2 regions of the Ruegeria sp. CDSA241 genome follow, and region 2 is predicted to be linked to the other one. Evidence: riboswitches for the same ligand, from Rfam matches in the RefSeq annotation. Region 2 holds a riboswitch; the other holds the start of a gene.
What was found. Region 2 has a riboswitch for cobalamin ahead of AC2FJV_RS10640 (DUF1636 family protein). Riboswitches for the same ligand answer to the same signal wherever they lie in the genome.

Region 1: it holds a riboswitch for cobalamin, as region 2 does, so the genes downstream of both, AC2FJV_RS08570 (hypothetical protein) here and AC2FJV_RS10640 (DUF1636 family protein) in region 2, are expected to answer to the same signal.

Annotation. Positions count from the first base shown of each region.
Region 1 covers NZ_JBXWPF010000007.1:130,203-145,913, reverse strand. Annotated here, with positions in the region: gene AC2FJV_RS08610 (prephenate dehydratase) at 1-364, shown strand, start outside; gene AC2FJV_RS08605 (GNAT family N-acetyltransferase) at 366-833, opposite strand; gene AC2FJV_RS08600 (SRPBCC family protein) at 858-1,325, opposite strand; gene nudC (NAD(+) diphosphatase) at 1,366-2,346, opposite strand; gene AC2FJV_RS08590 (5'-nucleotidase C-terminal domain-containing protein) at 2,542-4,383, shown strand; RNA gene ffs (signal recognition particle sRNA small type) at 4,423-4,521, shown strand; gene rsgA (ribosome small subunit-dependent GTPase A) at 4,680-5,708, shown strand; gene AC2FJV_RS08575 (alpha/beta hydrolase family protein) at 5,733-6,590, opposite strand; cobalamin riboswitch at 6,730-6,949, shown strand; gene AC2FJV_RS08570 (hypothetical protein) at 7,033-7,437, shown strand; gene AC2FJV_RS08565 (protein-tyrosine phosphatase family protein) at 7,439-7,939, opposite strand; gene AC2FJV_RS08560 (DNA polymerase III subunit gamma/tau) at 8,096-9,847, shown strand; gene AC2FJV_RS08555 (YbaB/EbfC family nucleoid-associated protein) at 10,003-10,347, shown strand; gene recR (recombination mediator RecR) at 10,412-11,005, shown strand; gene AC2FJV_RS08545 (thermonuclease family protein) at 11,301-11,666, shown strand; gene AC2FJV_RS08540 (ribonuclease T2 family protein) at 11,808-12,437, opposite strand; gene AC2FJV_RS08535 (DUF1013 domain-containing protein) at 12,568-13,326, shown strand; gene AC2FJV_RS08530 (hypothetical protein) at 13,378-13,767, shown strand; gene AC2FJV_RS08525 (permease) at 13,810-14,841, opposite strand; gene AC2FJV_RS08520 (ArsR/SmtB family transcription factor) at 14,834-15,142, opposite strand; gene pdxR (MocR-like pyridoxine biosynthesis transcription factor PdxR) at 15,278-15,711, shown strand, end outside.
Region 2 covers NZ_JBXWPF010000010.1:935-16,645, reverse strand. Annotated here, with positions in the region: gene AC2FJV_RS10660 (HNH endonuclease) at 1-664, shown strand, start outside; gene AC2FJV_RS10655 (hypothetical protein) at 891-1,256, opposite strand; gene AC2FJV_RS10650 (hypothetical protein) at 1,253-1,696, opposite strand; gene AC2FJV_RS10645 (hypothetical protein) at 2,219-2,623, shown strand; cobalamin riboswitch at 3,153-3,359, shown strand; gene AC2FJV_RS10640 (DUF1636 family protein) at 3,454-3,828, shown strand; gene cobW (cobalamin biosynthesis protein CobW) at 3,831-4,886, shown strand; gene cobN (cobaltochelatase subunit CobN) at 4,890-8,183, shown strand; gene cobG (precorrin-3B synthase) at 8,180-9,307, shown strand; gene AC2FJV_RS10620 (precorrin-8X methylmutase) at 9,307-9,936, shown strand; gene AC2FJV_RS10615 (precorrin-2 C(20)-methyltransferase) at 9,933-10,661, shown strand; gene cobJ (precorrin-3B C(17)-methyltransferase) at 10,658-11,410, shown strand; gene AC2FJV_RS10605 (cobalt-precorrin-6A reductase) at 11,383-12,132, opposite strand; gene cbiE (precorrin-6y C5,15-methyltransferase (decarboxylating) subunit CbiE) at 12,131-13,330, shown strand; gene AC2FJV_RS10595 (cobalamin biosynthesis protein) at 13,327-13,695, shown strand; gene cobM (precorrin-4 C(11)-methyltransferase) at 13,692-14,486, shown strand; gene AC2FJV_RS10585 (cobyrinic acid a,c-diamide synthase CobB) at 14,473-15,711, shown strand, end outside.

The sequences.
Region 1 (15,711 bases), on a different contig from region 2:
GAACGTCCTGGCCCGCCATATCGAGGACAGCGACGACAACACCACGCGCTTTTTGATCATGTCACGCGACGCGGATCTGTCGCGGCGCGGGGCGCATGGGATGATCACCAGTTTTGTGTTTCAGGTCCGCAACATCCCGGCCGCGCTGTATAAGGCGATGGGCGGCTTCGCCACCAATGGTGTCAACATGACCAAGCTGGAAAGCTATATGGTCGACGGGTCGTTCACGGCCACGCAGTTCTATGCGGATATTGTCGGGCACCCAGATGACCGCAATTTACAACTGGCCCTGGAAGAGCTGGAACATTTCACCACCAATGTTGAGATTCTGGGCGTGTATCCAGCCGTCCAGCCGCGCGGCTAGCTCAGGCTAACTGGTATTTCTTGCACACCGCACCTTCATGTGACCGGTAACCGACAAATCCCATGGCCGCGTAATAGGCCAGGCCTTCGGCATTTTGCGCTCCAATGGTCGCGTCTATTGCAGGCAGACCTGCGGCTCGGGCCGCCAGCAGCGTTTTCTGAAACAGGGCCCGCCCGACCCCCATGCGCGCGGCTGACGGGCGTATATGTGTTCCGATGATGCCCCAACCGGCTGTTACGCCATAAGTGTTTCCGTCGACGGCCAGTATCAGCGCCTGAAAGCCCAATACCTGTGAACCCTGCACCGCCACGGTGCATTGGATGCTGCCGCAGTGGCTGATGTAATGCTCTTTGGCAAAACTCTCATCGCTGGGTTTGGTGCGCTTACCGGCGGTCACGATCTCTTGCAGGACCTCGGAAATACCTTTGGCGTCATCCACAACAGCGCTGCGCAATATCACATCAGACATTCAGGGCCTCTTGTCTCGGAATTCTCAAGAACCGTGCAGATGACGTTCTTCCATTTCCCGCGCGAATTCGCTGAGGCGGGCCTGAAACTGTCGCCGGAACCGCGACTGACCCAATCTGAGCGATTGCAGCAACAGCCGTGCAGGCAGGGATTTGGCCGATAGCGACATATCCACGGTCAGCCGGGTTCTACGTTGCGACAGGGCCAGAAACTCGACCCTGGTTGAGCCATTCATTCCCTTGCTTGCCGCCTCGAACCGCATATGGGTCGGTGGATCACATTCGGCCATATTGATTTCCACGCGCCGGGGCTTTCCGCGCATACGGAACTCGGTCTCCCAGGATGTACCGGGCACAACGCCCATATGCCCTGACAAACGCCGGACCTCGATCCCGCGGCGCATTGCCATCCGCTCGAACCGTTCGAAATCCGCAAACATTTCGAACACCGCGTTGACAGGGGCCTGAATATCTTCACGTGCGGAGAATTGCATGGTGGGTTATCGTTCTCTTGCCTATTCGCCCAGTATTTTGTCAGTCGAGCGTATCTGCAAGCCAGTTTTGCAGCAGAAAATGCGCAATCGCGCCTTTGCGCGCGGGCAGAAGGCTGGGATGTTCCCCAGCAAAGACCTGCATCATTTCAGCCTTATCCACCCATATAGCGTCTTCGATTTCAACCGGATCTATAGTGATTTCTTGCGACAATGCCTCGCCTGCACAGCCAAACATCAGTGACGCCGGAAAGGGCCAGGGCTGGCTGGAAAGATAGGTTACTTGCCCGACGGGGACACCGGCCTCTTCCATCACCTCTCTGCGCACCGCCGCTTCCAGCGTTTCTCCGGGTTCGACAAATCCGGCCAGTAGCGAATACATCCCTTCAGGCCATCCCGGGGATCGCCCCATCAGCACCGAATTCCCATATGTGATCAACATGATGACGACCGGGTCGGTGCGTGGGAAATGCTGCCCCCCACACGACGGGCAACTGCGTTGCCATCCTGCTTGCGACATCTCGCTGGCGGCGCCGCAACGGGCGCAAAACCTATGGGTTTCATGCCAGGCGATGACCGCCTTGGCGGAAGCCGAAAGTTCGGCATCACGTGAGGAAAGGCGCGCCATGATGCGGCGCAATTCGACAAAAACCTGACCTTCAGGCAAATCCGGGTGCTGTTGCTCTGATCGGTCGAAGAATGCCCCAAGTTCGGACAGGTCAGCGCCCTCGGGCATCCAATCGGATATATCAAAGGCAAAAACCGGAACTTCATCCGAGAGACCAAGCAATACTGGCGCTGGGACGATCCCACCGGGACCATTTGCGATCAGCTCATGCAAGACAGGTAACAAGCAGAGTTGATCAAGGGCCTCTCCTTGAACCAGCAGCTTTCCGCGCCACAGCAACAGGCATTTCGCTTTCGGATGTGCTCGCGCTGCTGCCATCGTGTCGACGTCTCCGCGAAGATGTGCGGCACGATCCAGCCCTGATCCACCAAACGTTACCTGTTCCGCGTTCTTCATTTAAATTCCTCTGGTTCGCCTGCACAGGGCTGCCATGACAGCTTCGGTGTTGCAACGACAATTCCACGACCGAAAACCGAGGCGATCCCGTCAAATTACCGCAAGTGCATAAAAAAATTTGCACTTACTATGCTTTTTGTTGAAGTTGTTATTCATAAAACTGCCAAAAGTAGAGTATTAAAAACAATTTCGCATTTGTCTGATCAGTCTGTAGGTATCCGGATTTTGGCGACCACCGATCTGCACATGAACCTGTGCAGTTTTGATTATTACGCGGATCAAGACGAACCTACGATCGGATTGACCCGAACGGCCAGCCTGATCCGGCAGGCGCGGAACGAGGCTGAGGCAGACGGAGATATCGTCTTGCTCTTCGACAACGGAGACGCTCTGCAGGGTACACCGTTGGGGGATTGGGCTGCCGATCCCGCCAATGCGCCGCACATCCTGATGCAGGCCTTCGGCAGCCTGGGATATGACGCGATTGGCCTGGGAAACCACGACTTCGGATTCGGGCTTCAATTCTTACAGCAGGTTATCTCTGACGCCCCCTGCCCTGTGCTCAGCAGCAATGCCTTGCGCACGAATGGGCCTCAGATCTGGCAAGATCATGTCATTTTGCACAAACAGATCCCTGGCTCGCCGACACCTATGGCCTTGAAAATTGGGGTTTTTTCGGTCCTCCCGCCTCAGACAGCGCAATGGGAGGCGCACAAGCTGCACGACACCCTTACCACTCAGGACATCCTGACTTGTGCGGCAAACAAAGTCAGAAAGCTCAAAGACGAAAATTGCGACCTGATCATCGCGTTGGCCCATACCGGTTTCGGACCGGACAGGTCACAACGGAATATGGAAAACGCGATTATTCCGCTAGCCGAAATCGAAGGTATCGACGCAATAATTGCTGGTCATTCCCATTTGACCTATCCCGCCAAGGCCGGCTCTGAAAACACTCTGGTGCATGGCAAACCAGTTGTCTTACCCGGAACGGCCGGATCACATCTGGGGGTGATCGACCTGAAGCTTCACTCGGCAGAGCGCGGCGGCTGGACCGCTGGCGAAGCCCAGGCGACGCTGCGACCGATATCTGCGGGGCATCCCGACGAAATCGTATCACTGGCGCCTGAAGATCCGGAATTGTTGCATCTGTTTTCCTCGGGTCATGCCGAAACCCGCAGGCGAGCGGGCCAGCCGGTCGGGCGCACCCCGCACCATCTGCACAGCTATTTCAGCTTTTGCACCGAGGACCGTGGGCTGAGGCTGGTCGCCGCCGCCCAGGCTGCCGCGTTACGTCTGTGTATGTCCGAAACCGACCTGGCAGACATTCCGATTTTATCGGCGGTTTCACCTTCGAAATTCGGCGGTCGGGCCGGGCCGCGATTCTATACGGATGTTAAGCCTGGCGAGATATTCCTGCGTAACGTGGTTGACCTGCATGTTTTTCCAAACGAATTGCAGGGTGTCATTGTATCCGGTGATCAAATCGTGGACTGGCTTGAGATGTCCGCAGCTGTTTTCAACCAGATTTCGACCGGATCTGCATCCGAACTTATTTGCGAAAATCGGGTGGGTCACAACTTTGATGTGCTATACGGGCTGTCCTGCAGAATTGATCTGACACAACCTCCGCGTTTCGACGATATGGGCACCTTGATCAACGCCGAAAACCGGCGCGTTTCAGAGGTTCTGGTCGGTGCCACCCCCATTGCACCGGATCAGCAATTTGCCGTCGCGCTTAACAATTATCGCGCCAGCGGGGGCGGGCATTTCCCATTTGCGGGTAATGCGCAACGTATCGACATGCCCATCCTGCCGGTCCAGCAAGCCCTGCTGGATTATCTGTCAGGCACCTTGGTCAGCGATCCGCTGGAAGAGGCCCAGAAACCCTTCAGAATCACCAGTAACACTGGTACGCAGGCGATCTTACGCACCGGTCCAAATGCCCACCGACATCTGCAGGACATTCAGGAATTTGATCCACAAGTCCTTGGAACCGACGAAAATGGCTTTTTACGGATTCTTCTGACCTTCTGACGGGTTGTGTTTTTCCGGCCAACTGCCTATATCCACCCTCGAGAGGTTGGCGCGGGCGAGCGCCTCGCCAACCTGGTCAGATCCGGAAGGAAGCAGCCACAACGAGCCCCGCTTGGGTCGATGTCCAACCTCTCACTTACGCGCAACGACTGCCGCAGGAGGGACTTTATGATTGTAGCAATGACCCTTCGGGCAGAGCGTTTCCGGGACTAACCCCCGCTCTTGCCTGAACATGTTACCGATGGGTGCGCGCCTGCCACCCTGATGGTTTCCTGTATCTGAACACAGGCAGAACAATGTCCAAAACACTTTCGGACCTGGGATGGTCCTCTCATTTTGCAGCCCAACATGCTGTGAACCCTACCTGCACACCGCATCGCATCAACGCCGTCCATCGTGATCGCCTGATCGGCCTGAATGCGCTGGGCGACACATCTGATCTGACCCCTGACCGATCAACCGGCGAATTTGCGGTTGGCGATTGGATCCTTGCGGATGATCAAAACCGCATTCGGCATCTTTTGGAGCGCAAAAGCCTCTTGCAACGCCGGGCCGCAGGCACCGGTGCGCAGGTTCAGCTGATCGCGGCGAATGTGGACGTGCTGTATATCGTCAGTTCCTGCAATGCCGATTTCAATCTGGCACGGCTTGAGCGTTATCTGGCGCTGGCGCATCAGGCCGGGTGCTATCCGGTTGTTGTCCTGACCAAGGCCGACAGCTGCCCTGACCCAGAGAGCTATGCCAGTCAGGCCAGTTCGCTGGCTCGGTTTCTGACCGTTCTAACCGTCAACGCGCTGGAGGCGTCAGAGATTGATCCGATCCTGTCCTGGTGCCCTTCCGGGCAAACTGCTGCTTTGGTCGGCTCATCCGGTGTCGGCAAAACCACATTGGCGAACGCCATGACTGGTCAGGCCGGGACAACGGCGGGGATCCGCGAGGATGACGCACGGGGTCGCCACACCACGACCCATCGTGCGCTTCACCCGATGCGAAACGGGGGGTGGCTGATTGATACGCCAGGAATGCGCGCCCTGCGTTTGATGGATGCCCAAGACGGCGTGGATGAGGTTTTCTCAGACCTTCTAGAATTGGCTGCAAGGTGCCGGTTCTCAGATTGCCAGCACCAGGCCGAACCCGGTTGTGCTGTACAGGAGGCGATTGCCAATGGCGTGATTGAGCCCGACCGGCTGGCGCGCTGGCACAAGCTTCGGCGCGAAGATCAGAGGAATTCCGAAACCCTCGCGCAGTCACGGGCACGTGACAAAGCCTTTGGCAAAATGGTGCGATCCGTCATGAATGACAAAAAGTCCCGCAGCAGACACTGAGCGTGACAGAAAGGCGCCTCGTTTTCAGGCAATCAACCGGGGCCAAACCGCCCGGTTTCTGCGGGCAAAAGCGCCAATATGACCGATCTCAGGCGCTCCGAATTCATTCGGAGACAACAGATGTCGCCGCGCCTTTGGTCCATACAGATCGGCAAGCCGCCAGACAGCGTCTGGCGGCACCATCTGGTCGTCCTCGAAGGTGAACAGGTCCACCGGCGTATTCGATTGCGCCCATCTCGCTTCGGGCAGAGCGTCACCGATCTGCGGCACATAATTCTGCGGCGCCGTGCACCAGCTACGCCATTGCCAATAGACCGGACCAGGCAAATCGGCACCGATCCCCACCGCTTTGCCCGGCAGATAGCCCAGCGCATTCACTGCCAGACGCCCATGCACATGCCAGAACATCCACGCCAGCCCGCGATAGGGCCAGGGATGGTCGGACAGAGTAACCAGCCCCGAACATACACAGATCATCCGGTCGATCTGATCAATGTCTGGCTGCACCGGCCCCAGCAAGCCGCCAAGGGAATGACCGATGCTCCACTGCAAAGCGTCCGGGAACCGCCTGCGCATCTCAGCCCGTGCGGCGGGCATGTCGACCAAGGCCCAATCCGCCATGGTCACCTCGGAGGTTTTGAGTTTGTCGCGCAGCGAATGCCCGAAATCGCTGTAGTCATAGGTCAGACAGGCCATACCCTGTTCGGCGGCCAGCCAACGGGCAAAATGCTGGTAATATTCGCGCGGCACTGCAGTTGCGCTGTGAATCGCCACGGCGACCTTCGGCTGGGTTTCAGGCAGATACAGCCGCGCCGACAGGCTGGCAGAGCCTGAGGCAAAATCAAAGTCCTTAGTCTGGACGCAGGGCGTGGTATCAAGCATGGCGCTTCCGACAAATTCTGAACTACTCGGTTCACTCAACAATCGGCCCGATTTCGGCCACCAGAGTCAAGATTTCATCAAGATGACCAAACGTCCGGTTTGAACCCCAACAGGTGGCTTGACTCGGGGTCTGCATAGCCGCTAGCGATGTGGTGATGGTTCTTGCCCCGGAATTGGGGCGGGATGAAAAGGGAACACGGTGCGGTCTGCCCCGGCGATGCCGGAAAGGGCCAACTCCGCGACTGCCCCCGCAACTGTAAGCGGTGAGCAATGCCGAAATACCACTGGCCCCAGGGCTGGGAAGGTCGGCAAAGCGACGACCCGCAAGTCAGGAGACCTGCCATCGTATCGAAACCGAAACTCGGGCGGGGTGTCCGGGCAGGTCGTCAGCGCGCTGTCACACCTGATCCTCACCCTTCGTCCTGCGCGCGGAGGGCGCATTATGATCTGGAAGACAAAGACACATGAATTCACCGCAACCGTCTGTCAGAGGACCGGGAAACCCTGCCCCGCCCTGGCCCGAATGGCACGCGCCATGGCCGAGGCGATGGCGACGGCAACGCCTGCAGCATCCAAAACATTCGAGGTCGAAGGCACTAGCGATCTGACCCATTGTACCGAAGGCTGCACGGCCCGTTTTCGGGCCCAATCAGAACAGATCAGGGTCTATTGCGGCACCAGTACGGACACGCCGACAGAAATGCTGGACGCCTATGGCGACATGATGTTCGGGCCGGAGTTCATCCAGAAATCCGCTGGTTTTCTGTCAGAACCACCCTGTGCGATGCTCGACGTTTCGACCCTGCCGCCGCGCAGCGACAGTATTCCGTATCAAGTGTCTGCCTGAATCAGGGAAGGGTTCGGGCCGGCAACCCGGCCCAGTCCTTTTGCGCGTCGGTTTCCACCGCGCAGGGCCGCACCGCACGCAACCGCCGAAGCGCTTGGCCAGGCGCTTCGCCGCATTCCACCATTAGCCGCATCACAACCATCCCCGAGCGACCGCACCCACCGCGGCAATGCACCAGCACCTTGCCACCGCTGGCAAGGACATGTTGGGCCGCCTCACTGGCTTGCGGCCAAAGCGCCTCAACCTCAGGCGTGGGGACGCCGAAATCGCGGATTGGAAGGTGAACCCAGGCAATCCGTTCGCACTGCAGGTCCGCCTCGAATGACAGCCCGCCGGAATGCTGGAACTCATCCGAGGTCGTCATCGAGATGACCAGGCCCGGCGCCCAATCCCGGATTACTGCGAAATCCCCAGCATAATCGCCCGTGACACCCGGCAGTGGGCACAGAGCGATCTGCCCTTTGCCCAATCCAAGAGGGTGAATTGCAAAACTCTCCAACACAGCTCCTTATCCTGCATCACCACATGGGGCTAAAGCCCCTCATGATTTACCGGCTCTGATGCAACTTGCCAAAACGAAATTCCTTTTCGCGCGCGGTGGACGCGGACGGCGGGGGTCTCTACGCTGCAAACCTGACACGAATCCAACAGAGCAGACATGACCGACACGCCCAGCCCCGCCTATCAGGTTCTCGCGCGGAAATACCGCCCGGAAACTTTTGCTGACCTCGTCGGTCAGAACGCAATGGTGCGCACGCTGAAAAACGCGTTCGAGGCCGACCGGATTGCGCAAGCCTTCATCATGACTGGCATCCGCGGCACCGGTAAGACGACCACGGCCCGGATCATCGCCAAGGGCATGAACTGCATCGGTCCTGATGGGCAAGGCAAGCCCACGACCGAACCTTGCGGCCAGTGCGAACATTGCGTCGCCATCATGGAAGGCCGCCATGTCGATGTGATGGAGATGGACGCCGCCAGCCGCACCGGCGTAAATGACATTCGCGAAATCATCGACTCGGTGCGCTATCGTGCCGCCAGTGCGCGCTATAAGATCTACATCATCGACGAAGTTCACATGCTTTCGACCAGCGCGTTCAACGCGCTGCTCAAGACGTTGGAAGAACCTCCTGCGCATGTGAAGTTCATCTTTGCCACGACCGAAATCCGCAAAGTCCCGGTGACTGTTCTGTCGCGGTGCCAACGATTTGACCTGCGCCGGATCGAACCCGAGGACATGATTGGCCTGCTCAATAAGATCGCAGCGGCTGAGAAGGCACAGATCGCGGATGATGCCCTGGCGCTGATCACCCGCGCGGCCGAAGGGTCGGCGCGCGACGCAACTTCGCTGCTGGATCAGGCAATCAGCCATGGGGCCGGTGAAACCAGCGCCGATCAGGTGCGCGCGATGCTGGGTCTGGCCGACCGGGGCCGGGTATTGGACTTGATGGAAATGATCCTGCGAGGGGATGCAGCAAGCGCGCTGACTGAATTGGGCGGGCAATATGCCGAAGGGGCCGATCCGCTATCCGTGCTGCGTGACCTGGCCGAAATCACGCACTGGGTTTCGGTTGTGAAGATCACGCCAGACGCAGCCGAGGACCCGACGGTTTCCCCTGATGAACGTGCCCGTGGTCAGCAAATGGCCGAGGCCCTGCCAATGCGCGTTTTGACCCGGATGTGGCAGATGTTGCTGAAAGCGCTGGAAGAGGTATCGGCCGCGCCAAATGCCATGATGGCTGCTGAAATGGCCGTTATCCGCCTGACCCATGTTGCCGACTTGCCCAGCCCCGAAGAGCTGATCAAGCGCCTGCAGGACAACCCGCCACCGCCTCCGAATGGTGGTCCGGGCGGTGGTATGGCCGTGCCCTCTCAGGCTCCGGTACCAGCGGCATCATCTTCTTACGTGTCCGCAACTAGCAGCCCCGCCGGCGCGCCTTCGGCGGCTCTGGCCCATGATATCCAATCGGCGCTGGCACGGTATCCGAGTTTTGACCACGTGGTTGAATTGATCCGCACCAATCGGGATGTGAAACTTCTGGTCGAGGTCGAAAACGGGGTGCGGCTGGTTTCTTACCAACCGGGGCGGATCGAATTCACCCCGACACAGAACGCACCCACAGATCTGGCAGCGAGACTGGGTTCGTCGCTGCAACGATGGACTGGCAACCGCTGGGCTGTGTCGATTGTAGCCGATGGTGAGGTTGCGACCATCGCCGAGATTCGAGACGCCGCCGAGCTGGCGTTGAAAGCAGAGGCTGAGAAACACCCGTTGGTTCAGGCGGTGCTCATGCAATTTCCGAAGGCACGCATCAAGCGGATTGAAACACCGGAAGAACGTGCCGCCAAAGTGGAAACCGAGGCGCTGCCCGAGGTCGAAGACGAATGGGACCCGTTCGAGGAAGACTGAAACCGTCCCATCTGACCCAACTGGAAACCTCCCGGGCCCAACGGGAGGAAAAGTCTGGCCAAAGGCCTTGACGACGGGCGGGAGCCAGCTCGGCCCTTGTGCCGCGCCGACCGCGCCCGTATTTAGGCGTCAAACCGGATATTAGGAGAATACCGATGCTCAAAGGACTCGGCGGCTTGGGTGACATGGCCAAGATGATGAAATCCGCACAGGATCTACAGACCAAGATGACGGATATGCAGGAAGAGCTGAATACCATCATGGTTGTCGGCGAATCCGGTGCAGGGCTGGTCAAGGCAACAGCCACGGCCAAGGGAGAGCTGAAAGGTCTCGATATCGACCCGTCAATCTTTAACGGCGACGACAAGGAAGTGGTCGAAGACCTGATCCTGGCCGCCGTCAAAGATGCTCAGGCCAAGGCCGCAGAACGGTCGCAGGCTGAGATGGCTAAGCTGACCGAAGGTATGGGCCTGCCCGCAGACATCAAGCTGCCGTTCTGATAGGCACTCCTGACGAAATACCGGCCGGGCCCAACTGCCCGGCCCTTATGCAGGAGCAAGCGCAGTGAGTTCGAACAGCGATATCGACAATCTGATCGACCTGATGGCCAAACTGCCAGGCCTCGGCCCACGTTCGGCCCGTCGCGCAGTGCTGCATTTGATCCGCAAACGCGCCCTTCTGCTGACACCGCTTGCGGACGCGATGCAACAGGTTGCCATCACTGCCCGTGAGTGCCTGAATTGCGGCAATGTAGGCACTTCGGATATCTGCGACATCTGCGATAGCGAAGTCCGCGCGACCGGAGAGCTGTGCGTCGTCGAAGACGTCGCCGACCTTTGGGCGATGGAACGCGCCGCGGTTTTCAAAGGCCGCTATCACGTGCTGGGCGGCACCTTGTCGGCATTAGATGGAGTCGGCCCGGATGAGCTGCGCATTCCTCGCCTCAAGGATCGGGTCACAGCCGAGGGGATCACCGAAGTCATTCTGGCGCTGAACGCCACTGTCGATGGCCAGACCACCGCGCACTATATAGCCGATCAACTGGACGGGCAGGTGCGCCTGACCTCGCTGGCGCAGGGCGTGCCGATTGGCGGCGAGTTGGACTACCTGGATGACGGGACGATTACGGCGGCGCTGAGGGCGCGGAAGGAGTTGTAGTTGAGCTTCGACACTTGGTCGAATTCAAATATCAAGTTTACACAAATACTGTATCCAGCCTAACATTCTACGCATCGATTAAGCAGATTTAGAATGCGTTTTTCATATGTTGAGATATATATTGAGGGCCCTGTTCGGATCATCGCGCAAACGATCCAGGGTGGTGCCCTTCCAACCAACTAAAAGACCTGCGATCACCAGAGCACGGCCGGTTCCGTCAAAGCAGCCGCCCTCGGCTTATCCAACCACACGGACTCTCAAAGGCAAGTGCCACGTAATCGACGGCGACACGATCGTGATAAGCGGCACCAAGATCAGGGTTGCCGGAATCGATGCGCCCGAGCTTGAGCATCCCTGGGGCAAGAAATCCAAGTTTGCGCTGATCAAGATGTGCAAAGGCATGGTGATCACAGCCGAAATCAAAGAAGAGGTTTCCTACGATCGGATCGTCGCCAAGTGCACGCTTCCAGATGGTACTGATGTCGCCGCAGAATTGGTTAAACTTGGACTGGCTCTGGACTGGCCCAAGTTTTCCGGCGGTGAATACGCGCATCTAGAGCCGGGCGATGCGCGAAAGAAACTCTGGCGGGCAGCCGCACGCCAAAAGGGAAACATGCGCGCGTTCCATTCCGAAGTAAAACCGAAACGCAATTCCGACTAGCTTTATGGTATCGCAGTGGCCCTGAGGACTTTGGAATAGCAAGGTAGGCCTTAGCCTCGGCACGATCTGGCTATTGAACAGGATGCGGTGGCAACAACGTAGAAGTTGCGATTACCCACCATCTCGCCTTTACCGCAAACCCTAACGAATCGGATCAAAAAGCGCGTCTTTGGCCGCGCAGTCCTTGATCACATCCCGGCCACACGGCACCGGATCAAGTTCGCGCGACAGGCACAGGCGCACCTCTTCGATATAGCCTTGTTTGCAGGTGACGGTGATCATGTCGCGCTCCAGGCCCGGATTGACCTTTAGAAACGCTTCTTCCACGACAGATGCGGGCAGTTTTACAGATGTGTCCAACTGGCGGAACACCTTTGGACGCTCGACCGACCCATAGGCCTGCCGCGACAAGGTGTAATAGTCCGAAGCGCTAAGGCCCGAGCAGGTGCCGTGCTTCTTCCACTGATGCCAGGCAAGGCCGGAACTGCCCTGAATATCTTCCATTTCACGGGTCATGGTTCGCGTCGGCGGGGCCTCGGCCGTGCGGCAATAAGATGGCCAGCCCTGATGGAATTGCGGCCAAAGCCCGTGTAGAATCCAGCCGTGATCATGCCGCACATCGCATTGATCGGACCCACGCCCGTCGCCTTCGCGCGCGCACCAGTTCGGCGACCAGCTAAGTGCCAGGACATAGTAGTCGAACGCCCCCGGTTTTTCACCCTCGGCAAGCACCGTCATTGCACTGAAAACCCATAGAACCAGCCAGCGCATTCGCCTCTTCCCTTCTTGCCCTGCCGCGACTATATACAGCCCAAGTTCCCCGACAACGGAAACCTGCCCCAAGATCACGGGGCCGCCGAATTCCGGCGACGGGAAAGATGTATGCATAGGAGACGGGCTGATGGCAAAACCGCTTATGGCCAAGGCAACAGCCGTATGGCTAGTAGACAACACAACGATCAGCTTCAAGCAGATCGCGGATTTCGTAGGAATGCACGAGTTGGAAGTGCAGGGCATCGCCGATGGCGACGTGGCCGCTGGCGTCAAAGGGTTCGACCCGATCGCCAACAACCAGCTTACGCAGGAAGAGATTGACGTGGCGCAGGGCAACCCGCTGCACAAGCTGAAGCTCAAGTTCAACCCCGCCGCCAGTGGCGAGGAAAAACGTCGTGGCCCGCGCTATACCCCGCTGTCCAAGCGTCAGGACCGTCCGAACTCGATCCTGTGGCTGGTCAAGTTCCACCCCGAACTCAGCGACGGTCAGATTGCCAAGCTGGTCGGCACCACCAAGCCGACCATCCAATCGATCCGCGAGCGGACGCACTGGAACATCTCGAACATGCAACCGATTGACCCCGTCGCTCTGGGCTTGTGTAAACAGTCCGAGCTGGACGCAATCGTGCAGAAAGCCGCCGCCAAGAAAGCCGCTGAAGGTGGCGTCATGAGCGATGATGAGCGCCGCAAGCTGGTTTCGACCGAACAGTCACTGGAAATGGACGCAGCGCCCAAAATTCCAACGGCGATCGAGGGTCTCGAGACCTTCTCGTTGTCTGATGACTCCCCCGAGGAGAAAGAAGAGCCGATCATCGACGCCGACAGTTTCTTCAACTTGCCCAAAGGCGAGGCCGAGGATGAAGACGAAAGCGATCCGCGTTTCTGATACGCAGACAGCCCCGGTCAAACTGGCCGGGGCTTTTTTGACGAGACTCTGATGCTGAACATACTGTCTGCCATTTTTGGCCCACACCGCGCCGTGACAATCTATGCCTTCCTAAGAACCTGGGGCCTGCTCGTGTTCGGTGTCGTAGGCGTTATCGCGGTTGCCGCAGCCCTGCTGTTGCTGAACGACGACGGCACGCATGAACACGAAGCCTTCATGACCGTCCCGGTTCTGTCCGCCACCGCTATCAACGGCGACCTCAAGAACGGGGTGATTGCCTCGGTACGTTTACCCGACGGGTCCGCGACGTCGATCACTTCGACCGAGGCCCCGATTTCCCAGACCGTCGGCCAAAGCGCCTGTGTCGAAAAGCGGGTCTATGTGGAAAGCGGTGAACCAAGGTATCGCTTCAAACTTCCGCGCTATTGCGAAGCAAGCTGACAAAGCAAAACCGCCCGGTGTCCACACCGGGCGGTTTTTCCTTCAGATCATCTGAAAGATGATCCCTGCGATCACTGCGCCGACTATCCCCAGGCCCAGATAGGTCACAAACACTTTCGGCCTGACCAGCGACCATACCGCAGCCATGGCCGGGATCGAGCTGACCGCACCCGCGATCATAAAGGACATTGCTGCCCCGGCGCTCATCCCCTGCTCCATCAGACCTGCCAATAGCGGCGGCGCGACGTATGAGTTCAGATAGGCCGGCATCCCAACAAGTGCCGCGATGATTATGGGCAACACGCCGTCTCCTCCGACCGCGCGTGCGATCAGATCAGCGGGTACATAATTGATCAGCAACGCCTCGAGAACATAGGCAAGCGCCAGCCATTTCAACAAGAACAGGCCGTTCCGAAAAAACTCGCTACGAAATCTATTCCGGCGCGCAGGGTCATGCCAGAATTTCCAGACCGGTTTGTCCTCTTGCTTAGGTCCACAACTGCCGCATCCAGTTGGTTGGTAGTTCCGCAAAGGTTGGGTCAACACACCGCTGCGCGTCATGGTGCGCACGACGAATCCGCCAAACAGGCCAAGTGCCACTGCGGCTACGGCTTTTCCGATAGCAAAGGGCCATCCCAATGCGCCAGCCGTAATCAATAGCGTCGGCGGGTCGATCAGCGGAGAGCTGAGCCAGAACGCCATAACCGCAGACAGTGGCGCCCCAAGCGCCAGTAAACCAGCAATGAACGGGATGACCTCGCAGGAACAGAATGGGGCCAACCCGCCAAATAGGGCAGCCAAAAGGATCATCCGCGTTTCGCGGCCTTCAAAGGCTCGGGCCACCATGACTTCGGCACCGGTGGCCTTGAGGTATGACAACAGCAGCACAGCAAACAGAATATATTGGCCGGTATGGGCCAGTGCCTTGCCGGCAAATGTTATCACTTCCGTTAGATTCCCTGGGTCGAGTATCGCCACCGCGATCAGAATGGCGACAATCACCGCCCATGGGGTTTTGATCAGGTCGAAGACAGCTTTGAACGGGGCCCGAGGGCTCTGAGTAAGGTCAGCCATCGTTTGCCGCCTTTCCAGTTTCGTCCGCACAACATTCCGACAGAATGAACTGCGCGAGGTTTCTGAGATGGTCATACCGGGCACGGTTGATCGTGGTGCGCCCGATCTTTTCCTGTTCGACAACATCACCGGCCGCAAGAAACCGGAGGTGATGGGCCAGCGTCGACGGGGCAATGCCGGTTCTCTCCTGGATTTCACCTACGGTGAGCCCGGCCTCTCCGGCGCGAACGAGTGTCTTGAGGACTTTCAGTCGCGCCTCTGACCCCATCGCCGAAAATCCTGCTGCAGCGGTTTCCCACATATCCACAACTCCAATAAACTAGATTTCTAGTTATATAGAGATATTGAAAGCTACCGTCAACAAATTCTGATCAGAATTCGTGAAAAGAGCGTGAGTCCAGATTGCTCAATCAATAAGGCCACTCTATAAGGTCTTATGGGGATATCAGTTGATACGTTCTTTCTAGAGCTGAATGGGCAAGGCACCTTGCAGGCCCAGATTCAGCAGATGATTGCAGAAGGCATCCTGTCAGGCCGTTTCCATGTCGGAGAAAAACTGCCCTCGTCGCGTAAACTGGCCACGCATCTGGGTGTCAGCCGGATCACCGTGACATTGGCTTATACCGAGCTGTTGGCCAATGACTACCTGACCGCCCGGGGCCGATCTGGGTATTATGTGTCGGAAAATGCGCCAGTACCGCCTAAATACACGCCCATCCAACGGGGCACTGAGACCGTGGATTGGGACAAGGCGCTGGCCCGCCGGTTTGTAGATTCGGATGTGTTGCCCAAGCCCTGGAATTGGCGGGACTATACCTATCCTTTTATCTATGGTCAGGCGGACCGAACCCTGTTCGATCATGCCAACTG
Region 2 (15,711 bases):
CGGAGATGCTTGGGATATTGATGGTTGGTTGGTTCAAGTTGACTATGAGGAGCTTGGCAAACCAATCAAGCCCAAGGATCACATGAAAGCGCTCGCACCGCTCCTTCCCAAGCGATACTCGCCAATTCGCGCTGACGGTGGCGGCAACCAAATGTACCTAGCTGAAATTCCAGAACCCATGGCCAAAGCCTTGCTATCGCTAATAGGCCGTCAGCTCGACACGCCCATTGAGGAAGGCCAGGAGCGAGAAATCCAAAATCGGACCGATATTGGCGCCACAGAGAAGTACCAGCTTGTACTGTCGCGCGTAGGCCAGGGCCAGTACCGGAAGAACCTGGAGCGACACGAAGTCGGATGTCGCGTAACGGGTATTACAGACGGCCGCTTCTTGACCGCCAGCCACATCAAGCCTTGGTCAAAGAGCAACGACTTTGAGAAAATCGACGGCAACAACGGCCTGCTTCTCGCGCCCCACGTAGATCGTTTGTTCGACCGCGGCTATATTTCCTTTGATGACAGCGGAGTGTTAATGCGAAGCCCATCGCTACCTACTGAAGTCGTCACAGCATGGGGCCTGTCTGCCGTAGATGAAAATAGGCCGCTCACGAAAAGGCAGGCGACCTACATGGATTACCATCGGAGTGAAATTTTCCGTCGAGGCTGATGCCACATTCGCTCGGCCAGTTACATGACCTAAAGGCAATCGAACTGAAAGAGATGACGCGTTTCGAACACTTCTTTGTACTTCCGCTATATTTCAGTGGCTTATGATTTTTATGTGGTGAATAAGGATAAGTCAGACGTCGTGGACTGCTTTTCTGGTCGTGCAGTGTTGTGACTTCATGAAGCGTAGCCAAAGCGCAGACTTGGTACTTGTGGGCACTGGTTTTCTACCCAAGCTCGTCCACAGGCTTGCTTTCCCAGCTTGGGGCATGGAGAACAATTGCAGCCGTGGAAGGGTCATCCCAGATAGGAGTGCTAAGGTCCAAGTAGTAAAAGTGGGCGGTCTTGCCGGTAGAAAGTGGTTTTTTGCCTTCCGTCCCTTTTTTGGTGTAGATGACGACCAAGTCCCCTTTCTCCACTCTTTTGAACGGAAACCAATAGGTGTGGCGAAAGTCGATTGTCGGTGATCCCTCGGCGTATCCGGATTGCGCAATCAGGTAATCACCCAAGTCGAGATTGGCTTTGACGCGTAGCGTCAGACGCTCTTTAGCCAGGTTTCCCTTTTCGATGATAGAACGTAATTCCAAGTTCATAGCTTGATTACCTTGGCCAATAACCCACCCGCCAGTAAGACAATTCCGCCAGTAAGAAATACACCCGCCGTAGGTTGGTTATCCCATATGCTGACAACAAAACCGATAATGATTGCTCCGGCAGTTAAGGATGCACTGGATAGGATTTCTACGCCGGTGTGCGTTGTTAATTTCTGCCTCAGCACGGCTTCATTTTTGTCTGCTGTATAATATTTCTCAGCATAGTCTTTTGCTTCACTCAACTCGCTTTCTAGTCGTTCTATTTCGTCTAGGAGGAGTTTTTGTGCTGCAGCCGAGTTAAGTTCATCATCGTTTAGCTGCCGACGCACTCCTCTAAAGGACTGCCGCGGACTTTTAGTAGGGGCGGCGGTACCTTCAATCGGTGCGTCCCCGTCTTTCGGCTCTTCCAGCTCATTGTCTTCGACTTCGTTTGGGGACATACCAGCCTCTCTAGTAACGCTTGCACTCTGTTTGGGAACGTTATGGAAGGCAAGAACCAAACGGTAAATAGTTTTGCTAAACCTCAATAAGGAGTAGTTCTTTTGCTGTCTACGGCGGCAAGGAACGACAAATGACAAAGGCTATCCAAGGTCTACATTTCCCACCGAACCAATGTATACCTGCCGCCGCTGGATCCTTTTAATCCGCAGTACAGTTTGCCTCGTGAGCCATGTGGATTTGCTGATCTCAGATGCCCCTGCTCAATTGCTCAGCATATCAACAATAACGCCCAGCGTTTTCCAATCATAGCGCGGCTTCCTGCCCCTGCACATTGTGTTGCACTGTTTCGCAGCGGCTGTATCCACCCTCTGAGCTTATTCGGTCACCTCAGGTTGCGCTTCTGCCGTAGCGGCCATAATGGTGGGCCTCAATACCCTAGCAAAAGAATAGGCTCGGTTTGGCGTTGAACCCCAGGTAGCGCTGTGGAACAAGAAAAAAACTGAGAAGAAGGAAAACCAGCGATGCAACGTTGTTCGATGCAAGAAATTATGAAGACTTCCAGTCTTGTGCCGTTCGAGAGTAAGCACGTTCAGTTTTTGATCTCACTAATGAAAAAACAACACGCCAAGGGTTTAGTGGTACGTTTCCACCCCAGCTTCACCCATACGCCACAGGAAGCGCTAGAAGGGATGGAGAATGGTGTATTTGTGTTGACTTGCCCGCAAATCCAATCGGATTTCGTATTCACTTGTGAAAACGCAGGCAGAGGGCTTTTCGGCGGACAGAAACGCGTATTCAAAGTCTATATGGGAGACTTTCAGAACGACGATTTTACTCCAGCCAACTCATTCAAATCATTTGGGATTGCAGCAACCTCGATCAATAACATTTTTCGGGCGGAAGGATTTGTCCAAGGTATGGTTTGAAGACGGACGGCAATACTATTCCAGTACGTTGTTCAATCTACGCCTGTTGCTCCCCGATTGCCACAATGATAAGTGTTGTCTGGGCTGCACAACAGGCGAACCAGACAACATCAGAGATATTTTCGACTTACTTTCAAAGGCTTGCGGTAAAGTGGTTCGTGTCCGGTACTCGCCTCCAATACTTTCAAACAGTTGCTTCGCATTCGGCTTTTCGAGCCTGCGACATGCCGTCTCGCTACGGCAGTGCTCTGCTGAGTGAAGCTTGACACCGGATTGATCAGAAGGCGGTGAACTCACTGGCTCGGCCGGTAAATTTGACCGCTCTATCGAATCCACGCGATATGCCCTTTGAAGTAACGGGCCCGCGAATCCTTTCGTCTGGATATCTTCGAGGCGCAAAGCCCAAACTCGCCTGCGGTCATTTTGCATCTGACTGACCAAACATGCCGCTGACAGGCATTGGCAGGTCGCTTTTCCATTCTCGATGATTTCCGTGCGTCTGCCGCGCTTGACAAGCCCCCTGCCCGTGCCGCATGTCCCATCCGTTGGTGTCTGCACGTGCAGATGAAAAGGGAATGCGTCAGCGGTCATCCGTCAAACGCAGCCGCCCCCGCGACCGTGACCGGAGAGGGTGCCCAAAGCCACTGGCCAGACAGGCCGGGAAGGCGGGACATCTGCCAGAGGCCAGCCTCTGACATCCGCAAGCCGGGAGACCTGCCAACATCCGAAGTTGAAACCGGACGGGGTGATCCGGTGTCGGGCCCATGTCGCAATACGTGGCCCGCATGAAACCCCGTCCCCCGCGAAGAGGATTTGGGGGGATGAGAGACATGACCGAGACCACACCTGTTGAACTGCTGGTGTGCACGACCTGCCGCCGCGGCCTGCCCGTCGAGAATGATGCAGATCGTCCTGGGGCGTTGCTGCACAAGGCGTTGGAGCAGGCAGAACTTCCTGATGGCGTCACTTTGAAGGCAGTAGAATGCCTTTCAAATTGCGATCAGGGCTGCTCGATTGTGCTGCGTGGCGGACCCGAACGTTGGACCTTTGTCTATGAGCATCTCGATGAAACCGATCATGTCGAGACCATTGTTGAAGGTGCGACCAAATATCTCGCGACCCAAGATGGCCTCGTTAAATGGCGCGAACGTCCTGAACATTTCCGCAAAAACTGTGCGGCCCGCATTCCCCCGATTGGAGCTTAGATATGAGCAATCTCGAAAAACTGCCCGTCACTGTGATCACCGGCTTTCTGGGCTCGGGAAAGACCACGCTGGTGCGTCATCTGATGCAGAACCCGCAGGGCAAGCGCCTGGCCATTGTGGTCAACGAGTTTGGAGATGTTGGCGTCGATGGCGATATCCTCAAATCCTGCGCGATCCCCGATTGCCCGGCGGAAAACATCATGGAATTGGCCAATGGATGCATCTGCTGCACCGTGGCAGATGATTTCATCCCGACCATCGAGGCGCTGATGGCGCTAGAGCCGCGCCCCGATCACATTCTGATCGAAACCTCTGGCTTGGCCCTGCCCAAGCCGCTGCTGAAAGCGTTCGACTGGCCGGATATCCGCTCGAAAATCACCGTGGATGGCGTAATTGCTCTGGCCGATGCCGAAGCTGTGGCCGCCGGTCGCTTTGCCCCGAATGTCGCTGCGGTGGATGCCCAGCGCCTGGCCGATGACTCGATTGATCACGAAACGCCGCTATCCGAGGTGTTCGAGGACCAGATCTCCTGCGCCGACATCATTCTGCTGACCAAGCCTGATCTTGCTGGCCCCGAGGGGGTCGCCAAGGCCAAGGAAATCATCGCGGCAGAGGCTCCGCGCCCGCTGCCCGTGGTCGAAGTGGCCGAAGGCGCTGTGGATGTACGTGTTGTGCTGGGGCTTGAGGCCGCTGCCGAAGATGACATGGAGGCACGTCCCAGCCATCACGATGGCCACCACGATCACGAGCATGATGATTTCGAAAGCATCATTGTCGAGCTGCCGGAACAGACCGATCCGGCCCAGCTGGTCGCCAATATCGAACGTCTGGCGAATGAACTGAACATCCTGCGGGTCAAAGGCTATGCCGCTGTTACCGGCAAACCCATGCGCCTTTTGGTGCAGGCAGTCGGGGCCCGTGTGCGTCATCAGTACGACCGCCCGTGGGAGCCAGGTGAAGAGCGTCGCTCGCGTCTGGTGGTCATCGCCGAGCATGACGACATCAAAGAGGCTGAAATCCGCGAAATCCTCGTGGGTGTGACCGAGGCTGCCGAGTAAACCATGCACGTCGTCTTCCGCGAAAGCCACGGGTTAGAGGAAACGGAGACCCCGACCGATCTGGGCCAGAGCCCGGCGGATCTGGTGGTGCTGTCCTTTTCCGACAGTGATCTTGGCGCTTTCGCGGCAGGCTGGCATCGTGGGGGTGGACCCGAAGGCCGGATGCCGACCCTGCGGCTGGCCAATCTAACGGCGCTGAAGCACCCGCTTTCTGTCGACACCTATGTCGAGCAGACGCTGGAGGGCGCCAAAGGCATTCTGATCCGCCTGATCGGTGGCGTGCCCTATTGGTCCTACGGATTGCAGCAGGTTCTGGCACTGGCCCACGCCAAAGGCATCGCTGTGGCAGTCCTGCCGGCGGATGGACGTGAAGATACGCGCCTGGATGACTATTCTACCCTGCCCGTTTCAACCCTGCGGCGGCTGGCGCATCTTTGCGACACAGGCGGTGAGGTCGCAGCGCAGGCTGCGCTGGCGCAAATGGCACTGGCCGCGGGGCTTTATTCTGGCCCAGTGATGGGGGCCAAGACGATCCCGGAATGTGGCGTATGGTGTCCGGATCGCGGTGTGATCCCGGCGGATACCGCATTCGCCGGTGATGCCAAGCGCATCCTCGTGACCTTCTATCGCGCCTATCTGACCTCGGCAGACACTGCCCCGGTCGCGGCCCTGATCCACCGTCTGCGTGCGCGTGGGTTTCAGGCTGTTGGCCTATTTGCGCCGTCGCTCAAAGCCCCTACCGCCGCTGACTGGCTGCGCGAACAGGTCGTAGCGCTGGCCCCCTCGGCAATCATCAACGCCACCTCCTTTTCGGGCAAAGGCGCCTCGGGAACGTCCCCGCTGGACGCCGCCAATGTGCCGGTATTTCAGGTCGCCTTGTCCACCGCACGCCGCAAGGCTTGGGTCGATGCGGAACGCGGGCTGTCCCCCGCCGACCTCGCAATGCATGTGGTCCTGCCCGAGGTGGATGGCCGCATTTCGGCGGGCATCGCTTCGTTCAAGGAACCGGGCAAGCGCGACCCGTATCTGGAATATTCCCGTTTTGCCCACCGCCCCGAGCCGGAACGGGTTGAGGCGATCATAGACCGGGTGGACGGCTGGCTGCGCCTAAGCGACAAACCCAAGCCAGATCAGGTTCCAGCGTTGGTGCTGTCGACTTATCCCGGCAAGGACTGGCAGATGGCCCATGCGGTTGGCCTGGATGCGTTGGCCTCGGCCGAGGCGATGCTGTCCGATCTGCAGGCTGAAGGCTATGATACAGCACCCGGCGAACCGATAGCCGAGACGCTTTTGGATGCGCGACTGGCTTGGCCGCTCGCGGCCTATCAGACCGCGCTGGCAGACTTGCCGGAACAGTTGCAAACGGATCTGCAATCCATTTGGGGCAAGCCTGAGGACGACCCGGTTTTTGCCGATGGTGCGTTCCACTTTACCGCCTTGAACCGGGGCAAGACACTGATCGCGCTGCAACCGGAACGCGGCACGCCCGAGCTGCGCGATGACGACTATCACGATCTTTCGCGCACCCCGCGCCACAGCTATGTTGCCTTCTATCTCTGGCTGCGTAAGGGGCATGGCGCGGACGCGCTGATCCATATCGGCGCGCATGGCACGCTGGAGTGGTTGCCTGGTAAATCCGTTGCTCTGTCGGCAAATTGCTGGCCCGAGGCGTTGGTCCGCGATCTGCCGGTGATCTACCCCTTTATCGTGAATGACCCCGGCGAGGCCGCACAGGCCAAACGCCGGATCGGGGCTGTCACGCTGGGCCATATCCCGCCCCCGATGCGCACAAGCGACACGCCGGACCGTATGGTGCGGCTGGAATCCCTGCTGGACGAATTCTCGAACGCCGACGGGCTGGACCCCAAACGCCGCGACCGACTACAAGAAGACATACGGGATGAGGCGCAGGCCATTGGTCTGGAAAGCGATCTGGGTCTGAATCAGGCAACCTGTACCGCCGAAGCGATCACCCGTATCGACCGATTTGTCTGCGACATCAAAGAAAGCCAGTTCGGCGACGGCTTGCACGTCTTTGGCCGCGTCCCCGAAGTGACCGGCAATTTTGATGCCACGCCTTCGGCGCATGCGGAACGTCAATCACTTTTGGACGCACTGGCCGGGAAACGGATCGAGGCTGGCCCGTCTGGCTCACCCTATCGCGGGCGCTCGGACGTGCTGCCGACAGGGCGAAATCTTTACACCACCGATCCGCGTTCGGTTCCAACACGCGCGGCCTATACCCAAGGTGTCAAACTGGCCGAGGAACTAGTGCGGCGGCATCTGCAGGAAGAAGGCGATTACCCCAAGGGGCTGATTGTCGACCTCTGGGGCTCGGCCACGATGCGCACTGCGGGTGAAGAATTCGCCATGGCGCTTCACCTGCTGGGTGTGAAACCGGTTTGGGACAAGGGGTCGGAGCGGGTTTCCGGTATCGAGGTGCTGCCAATCACTGATCTCAGCCGTCCACGGCTAGACGTGACCTTGCGTGTCTCGGGCCTGTTCCGCGATGTATTCCCGACGCTTTCTGCGCTGTATGGCCAGGCAGTGCGAGCATTGTGTGAACGGGACGAGGCAGCAGACTGGAACCCATATGCCGGGCAGGCACCGGCCGCCCGTGTCTATGGCCCCGCCCCCGGCAGCTATGGCCTGAACATGACGCAGCTATCCGAAATCTATACGGACGAAGCGCGCACACAGGCCGGTCAGGCTTGGCTGGATGCCAGTTCCTTTGCGCTTGAGGGCGAGCAAATTGCACGGGATGTCGATGGTATTACCCAACGCGTTGCCCACGCCGATAGCTTTGTTCACCTTCAGGACCTGACCGAAACCGATCTGCTGTTGGCCAATGACTATGCCACGCATGAGGCCGGTTTTGCCGCCGCCAAGAAAGTCACTGGCGGTACTGCGCAGCTGTACCATCTGGACAATACCAACCCAGACACCCCCCGCGCCCGAACCCTCTCTGAGGAAATCAGCCGCGTTGTCCACGCGCGCGCGGCTAATCCTGACTGGATCGCAGGAATGCAACGGCACGGATTCCGCGGCGCCGCCGAGATCGCGGCAACGCTGGATCATATGGCAAGCTTTGCCCATCTGTCGGGAACCGTTGCACCGCATCTGTTTGACATCTACCACGATGCCACACTGGGTAACGCCGAGGTTGATGCCTTTCTGCAAGAGAAGAACCCACAGGCGCATCAGGCCATGCAGGACCGGTTCCGTGCTCTGCTCGAGGCTGGCCTGTGGAACACGCGCCGAAACTCGATCCGAGCCGATCTGGAGGGGTTGGGATGAGTGCACCGATCGTTCAGGGCTGGTGCCCCGGCGCCCATCGCCCGATGATGTCGGGGGACGGGTTGGTCGTGCGGGTTCGGCCGCGGCTGGCGCGCCTTGAGGCAGCGCAGATGTTAGGCCTGTGCGAACTTGCCGACCGGTTCGGCAATGGCACCATTGACCTGACCATCCGCGCCAATCTGCAACTGCGCGGTGTGGCCGAGGCCGATCACCAACCTTTGCTGGAAGAACTCGCTGCGCTGAACCTTTTGGATGCGGAACCGGGTATCGAGGTGCGGCGCAATATTCTGGTGACACCGCTCTACCAATCCGGCGATCTTACCGCACGACTGACGCAGGAACTGATCGACCGGTTGGGCGAATTGCCGTCGCTACCAGCCAAGTTTGGGTTTGCCATCGACACCGGACCAAATCGCCTGTTGGTCGGGGATTCCGCGGATATCCGGCTGGAGACAGGCCCCGAGGGGCTGATCCTACGCGCTGATGGGGCCGAAACAGGGCGTCGCGTGACCGAAAAAATCGCCATCGACCACCTGATCGCGCTGGCCGAATGGTTCGCGGATCACCACACGCCCGAGGCCCGGCGCATGGCCCGCGTGGTTGCGACACAAGATTTGCCGTCAGAATGCCAAGGCAGCGCACCGGGTGATGTTGGCGCTCTGCCTGAGCCGGGCATCGTGGAACTGGGTGCGTTTTACGGAGCCGCGTTCGGTCAGTTGCCAGCGCGAGGGCTTGCGGGGCTGATTGAGACCTGCGGTGCCTCTGCGCTGCGGGTCACCCCTTGGCGGCTGTTCCTGATGGAAGGCGGGGCGGCGATACCCGCCCCAGCGTTCGTCACCGATGGCACCGACCCGCTGATGACCACTGACGCCTGCCCCGGCGCCCCGCTCTGCCCGCAGGCGCAGGTGGAGACCCGCGATATCGCCCGCGCGCTTGCCTCGCGTATTCCCGGCCACTTGCATGTCTCGGGCTGTGCCAAAGGATGCGCGCGCATGGGACCAGCTGATGTCACCCTGGTCGGCCACGATGGTCGATTTGATCTTGTCAAACAAGGCCGCGCGGGAGATGAGCCAAACCTGCGCGGGTTAAGCCCCGAAACACTTATGACCATGGACTTCTCCTGATGCCCTATGAATACGAAACCGACGGCGCGGCGATCTACAAACAAAGCTTTGCCACCATCCGGTCCGAGGCCGATCTGGCACGGTTCGACGCCGATGAGGAACAGGTCGCCGTTCGGATGATCCACGCGGCAGGTATGGTGGGGTTGGAAGAGTTCGTGCATTTCTCACCCGGTTTTGTGACCTCGGCCCGTGCCGCGGTGGAAGACGGCGCACCGATCCTGTGCGACGCCCGCATGGTCAGCGAGGGTGTCACCCGGTTCCGCCTGCCCGCCGATAACGAGGTGATCTGCACCCTGCACGACGAACGTGTGCGTCCGCTGGCTGCCGAGATAAGCAACACCCGGTCCGCCGCTGCGCTGGAGTTGTGGCGCCCGCATCTGCAAGGCGCCGTGGTGGCCATCGGTAATGCGCCCACCGCGCTGTTCCACCTGCTGAACATGCTGGAAGACCCCGACTGCCCGCGCCCTGCGGCCATCATCGGCTGCCCGGTGGGCTTTGTCGGTGCGGTCGAATCTAAAGACGCTCTGTGGGAGGCGCAGCCTGTGCCGTCCTGCATCGTCAAGGGCCGCCTCGGCGGCAGTGCCATCACAGTCGCAGCCATCAACGCCATCGCGAGCCGCGCCGAATGAACGCGGGCAAGATATACGGCGTGGGCCTCGGCCCAGGCGATCCGGACCTTATGAGCGTCCGGGCCGACCGCCTACTGCGCACTGCCCGCCACGTGGCCTTTTTCCGCAAACCGGGTCGCAGTGGTCAGGCCCGCAAGATCGTCAATGGCATGATCCCAGAAGGCGCGGTGGAATTCCCGATGGAATACCCCGTGACCACAGAAATTCCATTGAGTGATCCGCGGTACAATGAGCTGCTCTCGGCGTTTTATGAAGATTGTGCCGCGCATCTGAAGACACTGTCGGATCAGGGCGAAGACGTGGTGGTCCTGTGCGAGGGTGATCCGTTCTTCTACGGATCATTCATGCATCTTTACAATCGATTACGTAGCGAGGCTAAAGTTGAAGTCGTGCCTGCGATCACCGGTATGTCCGGCGCGTGGACCGCAACCGGCGACCCCATCACCTGGGGAGACGACGTATTGACCGTGCTGGTCGGCACATTGCCCGAAGACGATCTGGCCCACCGAATGGCCCAAACCGACGCGCTGGTGGTGATGAAGATCGGGCGCAATATCGACAAAGTGAAGCGGGCCCTGAAGACGGCCGGTTTGTATGACCGTGCTTGGATCGTGGAATACGCTCAGATGCCCAATCAACGCGTGTGCAAATTGTCGGAAAATTGCGAGGGGATCACTCCGTATTTCTCGATCATCATCGTTCACGGACAAGGGCGGCGGCCATGAGCGGTTGGGTCAAGATCGCAGGACTCGGGCCAGGAAACGAGGCTTTGGTGACGCCCGAAGTGACCGCTGCGCTGGCTGGGGCGACGGATGTCGTCGGCTACATTCCTTACGTCGCGCGCATCGCCGAACGCCCCGGCCTGACGCTGCATGCCAGCGACAACCGGGTTGAGATCGACCGCTCTCAGCATGCGTTGCAAATGGCGGCCGAAGGGAAGCGCGTAGTGGTCGTATCCTCGGGCGATCCGGGCGTATTTGCCATGGCAGCAGCGGTGTTCGAAGCGCTGGAAAACGGCCCCCGTGAATGGCGCGACCTACCGGTTGAAGTGCTGCCCGGGATCACTGCGATGCTTGCGGCCTCCGCCCGCGCTGGTGCCCCGCTGGGGCATGATTTCTGCACTATCAACCTGAGTGACAACCTCAAACCTTGGCCTCTGATTGAGAAGCGCCTGCGTCTGGCCGCGCAAGCGGATTTCGCGATGGCGTTTTACAACCCCCGCTCGAAATCCCGCCCCGAAGGCTTTGTCAAAACGCTGGAAATCCTGCGCGAAGAATGTGAACCCGAGCGGCTGATCCTGTTCGCCCGCGCTGTCAGCCGGGCGGATGAGGCAATCCGGATTTCGACATTGGTCGAGGCCACGCCTGATATGGCCGATATGCAGACCGTGGTGATCGTCGGCTCATCCTTAACCCGCGTGATAGAACGCGACGGTGATCCCATCGTCTATACGCCGAGGTTCACACCCGAATGAACCAGCCAGTCCAGAACCTGCGGAACGCTCGACAGTTCCAGCCGCTGCGGCAGGGCTGGACGGTCGATCATCAACACCGGTATGTCCAGCGCCCGCGCGGCGTCCAGCTTGGCGCGCGCGCCAGTACCGCCCGCGTTCTTGGATACCACCAGTTGCGTGCCGTGGCGCTGCATCAACGCCCGGTCATCAGCCTCGGCAAAGGGTCCGCGCGCCACGACAACCTCGCAATTCGGCAAGGGCAGGACATCGGGTTCATCCACCAGCCGCAACAGGTAATGGTTCTGGGGCTGGCTGACGAAATCTTCGAGATGCATGCGCCCGACCGCAAGAAACACGCGCTGCGGATTACCGGACAAAGCGGCCACCGCTGCGGCGATATCCGGGACGCGCAGCCAGGTGTCACCGGGCTGCGGTGCCCATTCGGGCCGTGTCAGCGCAACAAGTGGAATCTGCGCCGCATGGCAGGCCTCAATCGCGTTACGGCTCATCCCGGCAGCAAACGGGTGGGTCGCGTCGATAACGTGGCTTATGCTGTGGTCATGGATATATTTCACCAGCCCTTCGGCCCCACCGAACCCACCAACACGCACCGGCAGGGCTTGCGGGCGCGGGTTGTCCACGCGTCCTGCATAGGAGTAGGTCGCGGGAATACCCCGGTCGGCAATGGCTTTTGCCAGCGCGTTGGCCTCGGTCGTGCCGCCCAATATCAGGAGGTTGGACATGTCTGAAGCTCCGTGGCTGACCGTTTTGGGTTTGGGCGAAGATGGACTGGATGGCTTGCCCCCCGCAAGCCGTCAAGTGCTGGAACGCGCTGAAATCATCATGGGGCCACCGCGACACCTGTCCTTGGTTCCCGATTTCGGAGCCCAGCAGGTGGAATGGCCTGTGCCCTTTGCCGATGGTCTGCCGATCCTGACCGGTTTTCGCGGGCGATCAACCGTGGTTCTGGCCTCGGGTGATCCGTTCTGGTTCGGCGCCGGATCCGTGATCGCGCGGAATTTCGAAGCCGGGGAATGGGCCGCCCTACCCGGCCAATCCACTTTTTCGCTGGCCGCTGCGCGGTTGGGTTGGCCGCTGGAAAGCACGCAGACATTTGGTCTGCATGCAGCCCCGCTGACCCGCCTGCGCCCCCATCTGGCCCCCGGCCTGCGCGCGATTCTGCTATTGCGCGATGGCAAGGCCGTGACCGAGCTGGCCACCTATCTGACCGACACTGGTTTTGCCGACACACATCTGCACGTGATGGAGGCCTTGGGCGGCCCGCGTGAACGGGCGCGCAGTGTCTCGCTGACCGAGGCGCTGCTGGGTGGGTTCGATCACCCGGTATGCGTCGGGCTCGAGGTTGCTGGCGGCGGGCAGGCCTTGCCGCGCGCCTCTGGCAAGCCGGATGAGATTTTTGAGACCGATGGGCAGATAACCAAACGCCCTATCCGTGCGCTGACCCTATCGGCGCTGGCCCCGCAGCGGGACGAGCATCTGTGGGACATTGGCGGTGGCACCGGGTCAATCAGCATCGAATGGCTGATGTGTGATCCAACGCTCAGCGCCACAACGATCGAACCCCGCGAAGACCGCGCCGAGCGCATTCGCCGAAATGCCGACGCGCTGGGTCAAGACCGGCTGCAAGTCGTGCATGGCACAGCCCCGGATGCGCTGGACGGCCTGCCCCTACCCGATGTCGTGTTCATTGGCGGCGGGCTGAGCAGTGAGCTGTTGCAATGGCTGCATACAACCCTGCCCTCCGGCACGCGGCTGGTGGCCAACGCGGTGACGCTGGAGAGCGAAGCGCTGCTGGCGCAATGGCAGGATAAGCTGGGCGGTGAGCTGCTGCGGATCGAATTGGCACAGGCTTCGGCCCTGGGGCCACGGCGCGGTTGGAAATCGGCCTATCCGGTGGTGCAATGGAGCGTCACGTTATGATTGTCGCAGGCATCGGATTTTCCTCGACCGCTACGCTGGACAGCCTGCGCGCCGCCTATGATCAGGCGAGTGCCGGCCACGCTGTGGACGCGCTGGCCACAGTTGCCGACAAGGAAGGTCACGCCGCGCTGACAGATTTTGCCTCGACCATTGCCCTGCCGCTGCATTTCATTGCCCCCGCCGATCTGGCCGGGCAGCGCACCCTCACCTGCTCGACCCGCAGCCGCGCCACCTATGGCACCGGCAGCGTTGCCGAAGCGACCGCCCTTGCCGCCGCCGGACCTGGTGCGCGGCTGATCTCACCCCGACAGATTTCAGACGACCGGCTGGCCACCTGCGCCATCGCCATCGGAGGACAGACATGACCGTTCATTTCATTGGCGCCGGACCGGGCGCCGCCGACCTGCTGACCCTGCGCGGGCGCGATATCATCGCCGCTTGCCCGGTCTGCCTGTATGCGGGTTCGCTGGTGCCAGAGGAAATTCTGGACCATTGCCCCGACGACGCCAAGATCGTGAACACGGCGGCGATGGATCTGGACCAGATCATGGCCGAAATCGCAACCGCACATCAGGCCGGTCTGGATGTTGCGCGACTGCATTCCGGCGACCTGTCGGTCTGGTCCGCGATGGGCGAGCAGATCCGCCGCTTGAAAGAGCTGGGCATCCCGGTCAGCGTGACCCCTGGCGTGCCGTCTTTTGCCGCTGCGGCCGCATCACTGGGCACGGAACTGACCCTGCCCGGACTTGCGCAATCAGTGGTCCTGACCCGGACACCGGGACGCGCATCGTCGATGCCCGAGGGCGAGACGTTGGCGAATTTTGCCCGTACCGGGGCGACGCTGGCCATCCACCTGTCGATCGGCAATCTGGGTACGGTGATCGCCGATCTGACACCTGCCTATGGGGCCGACTGCCCAGTGGCCGTTGTCTATCGTGCCAGCTGGCCCGATGAGCGGATCATCCGTGCGACGCTGGCAACCCTAAAAGACGCGTTGGACGAGAGCATCTCGCGCACTGCGCTGATCATGGTTGGCCCGGCACTGGCTGGTGAAGGATTCGACGAAAGCTGCCTGTATTCAAAGGATTACGACCGCCGGTATCGCCCGCAAAGCGCGGACAGCCCTTGGTCAAGCTGGAGCCATGGTGATGACTAACCCTCCGGGTATTCTGATTTCGGCACCGTCTTCGGGGACTGGCAAGACCACCGTGATGCTGGGCCTGCTGCGTGCGCTGGCCGAGGATGGCCTGACCGTCCAACCATTCAAAAGCGGCCCTGACTATATCGACCCGGCCTTTCACCGGGCGGCGGCTGGGCGCGCCTCGTTCAATCTGGACAGCTGGGCGATGGGCGATCCTCTGCTGAACGCAATATCGGCACAGGCTGACGGCGCGGATATCGTCGTAGCCGAAGGATCGATGGGTCTGTTCGACGGTGTCGCCAAACCCGGTGAGATTGGCCATGGATCTAGCGCGGAAACTGCGCAGCGTATGGGCTGGCCTGTGGTGTTGGTTCTGGATGTCGGCGGTCAGGCGCAATCAGCTGCAGCCACGACGCTGGGGTTTCGGATGTACAACCCCGACCTGCCCTTTGCCGGGGTAATTTTGAACCGCTGCGCCAGCCCGCGTCACGAGCGTCTGACCCGGTTGGGTATGGAACGTGCAGGCCTGCCGGTTCTGGGCGTTCTGCCACGACGCGGAGACCTGACACTTCCCGAGCGGCACTTAGGTTTGATCCAGGCGGTGGAACATCCCGATCTGGAAAGCGCCATTGTCGGCTATGCTGCGTTCCTGCGTGAACATGTCGATCTGGAGGCGATCAAGCGGGCGGCTTCCTCAAGCCCAAATAGGCCATCGCCAGCCGTGCTACCCCGCCCTCCGGCGCAGCGGATCGCACTGGCGCGGGATGCTGCGTTTTCGTTCACCTATCCGCATTTGCTGGAAGGCTGGCGCACGGCGGGTGCAGAAATCCTACCGTTTTCACCGCTGGCGAATGAAGCCCCTGCCCCGGATGCCGATCTGGTCTGGCTGCCGGGTGGGTATCCCGAGTTGCACGCAGCCACATTGGCCGCCGCCAACACCTTCCAGACTGGGCTGCGCAAACATGCCGAGACAAGACCTGTGCATGGCGAATGCGGGGGCTACATGGCGCTGGGTCAGGCGTTGATCGACAAAGAGGGTGCCCGGCACGAAATGGCGGGCCTTCTGGGCCTTGTGACCTCCTATGAAAAGCGCAAGTTCAACCTGGGTTATCGCAAGGCGGAATTATTGGCCCCAATGGCCGGATTTGCCGAAGGCACAGCGCTACGCGGGCATGAGTTCCACTATTCCTCGATCATCGAACAGCCTGACGCCCCGCTGGCGCGCGTGTTCGACGCCGAA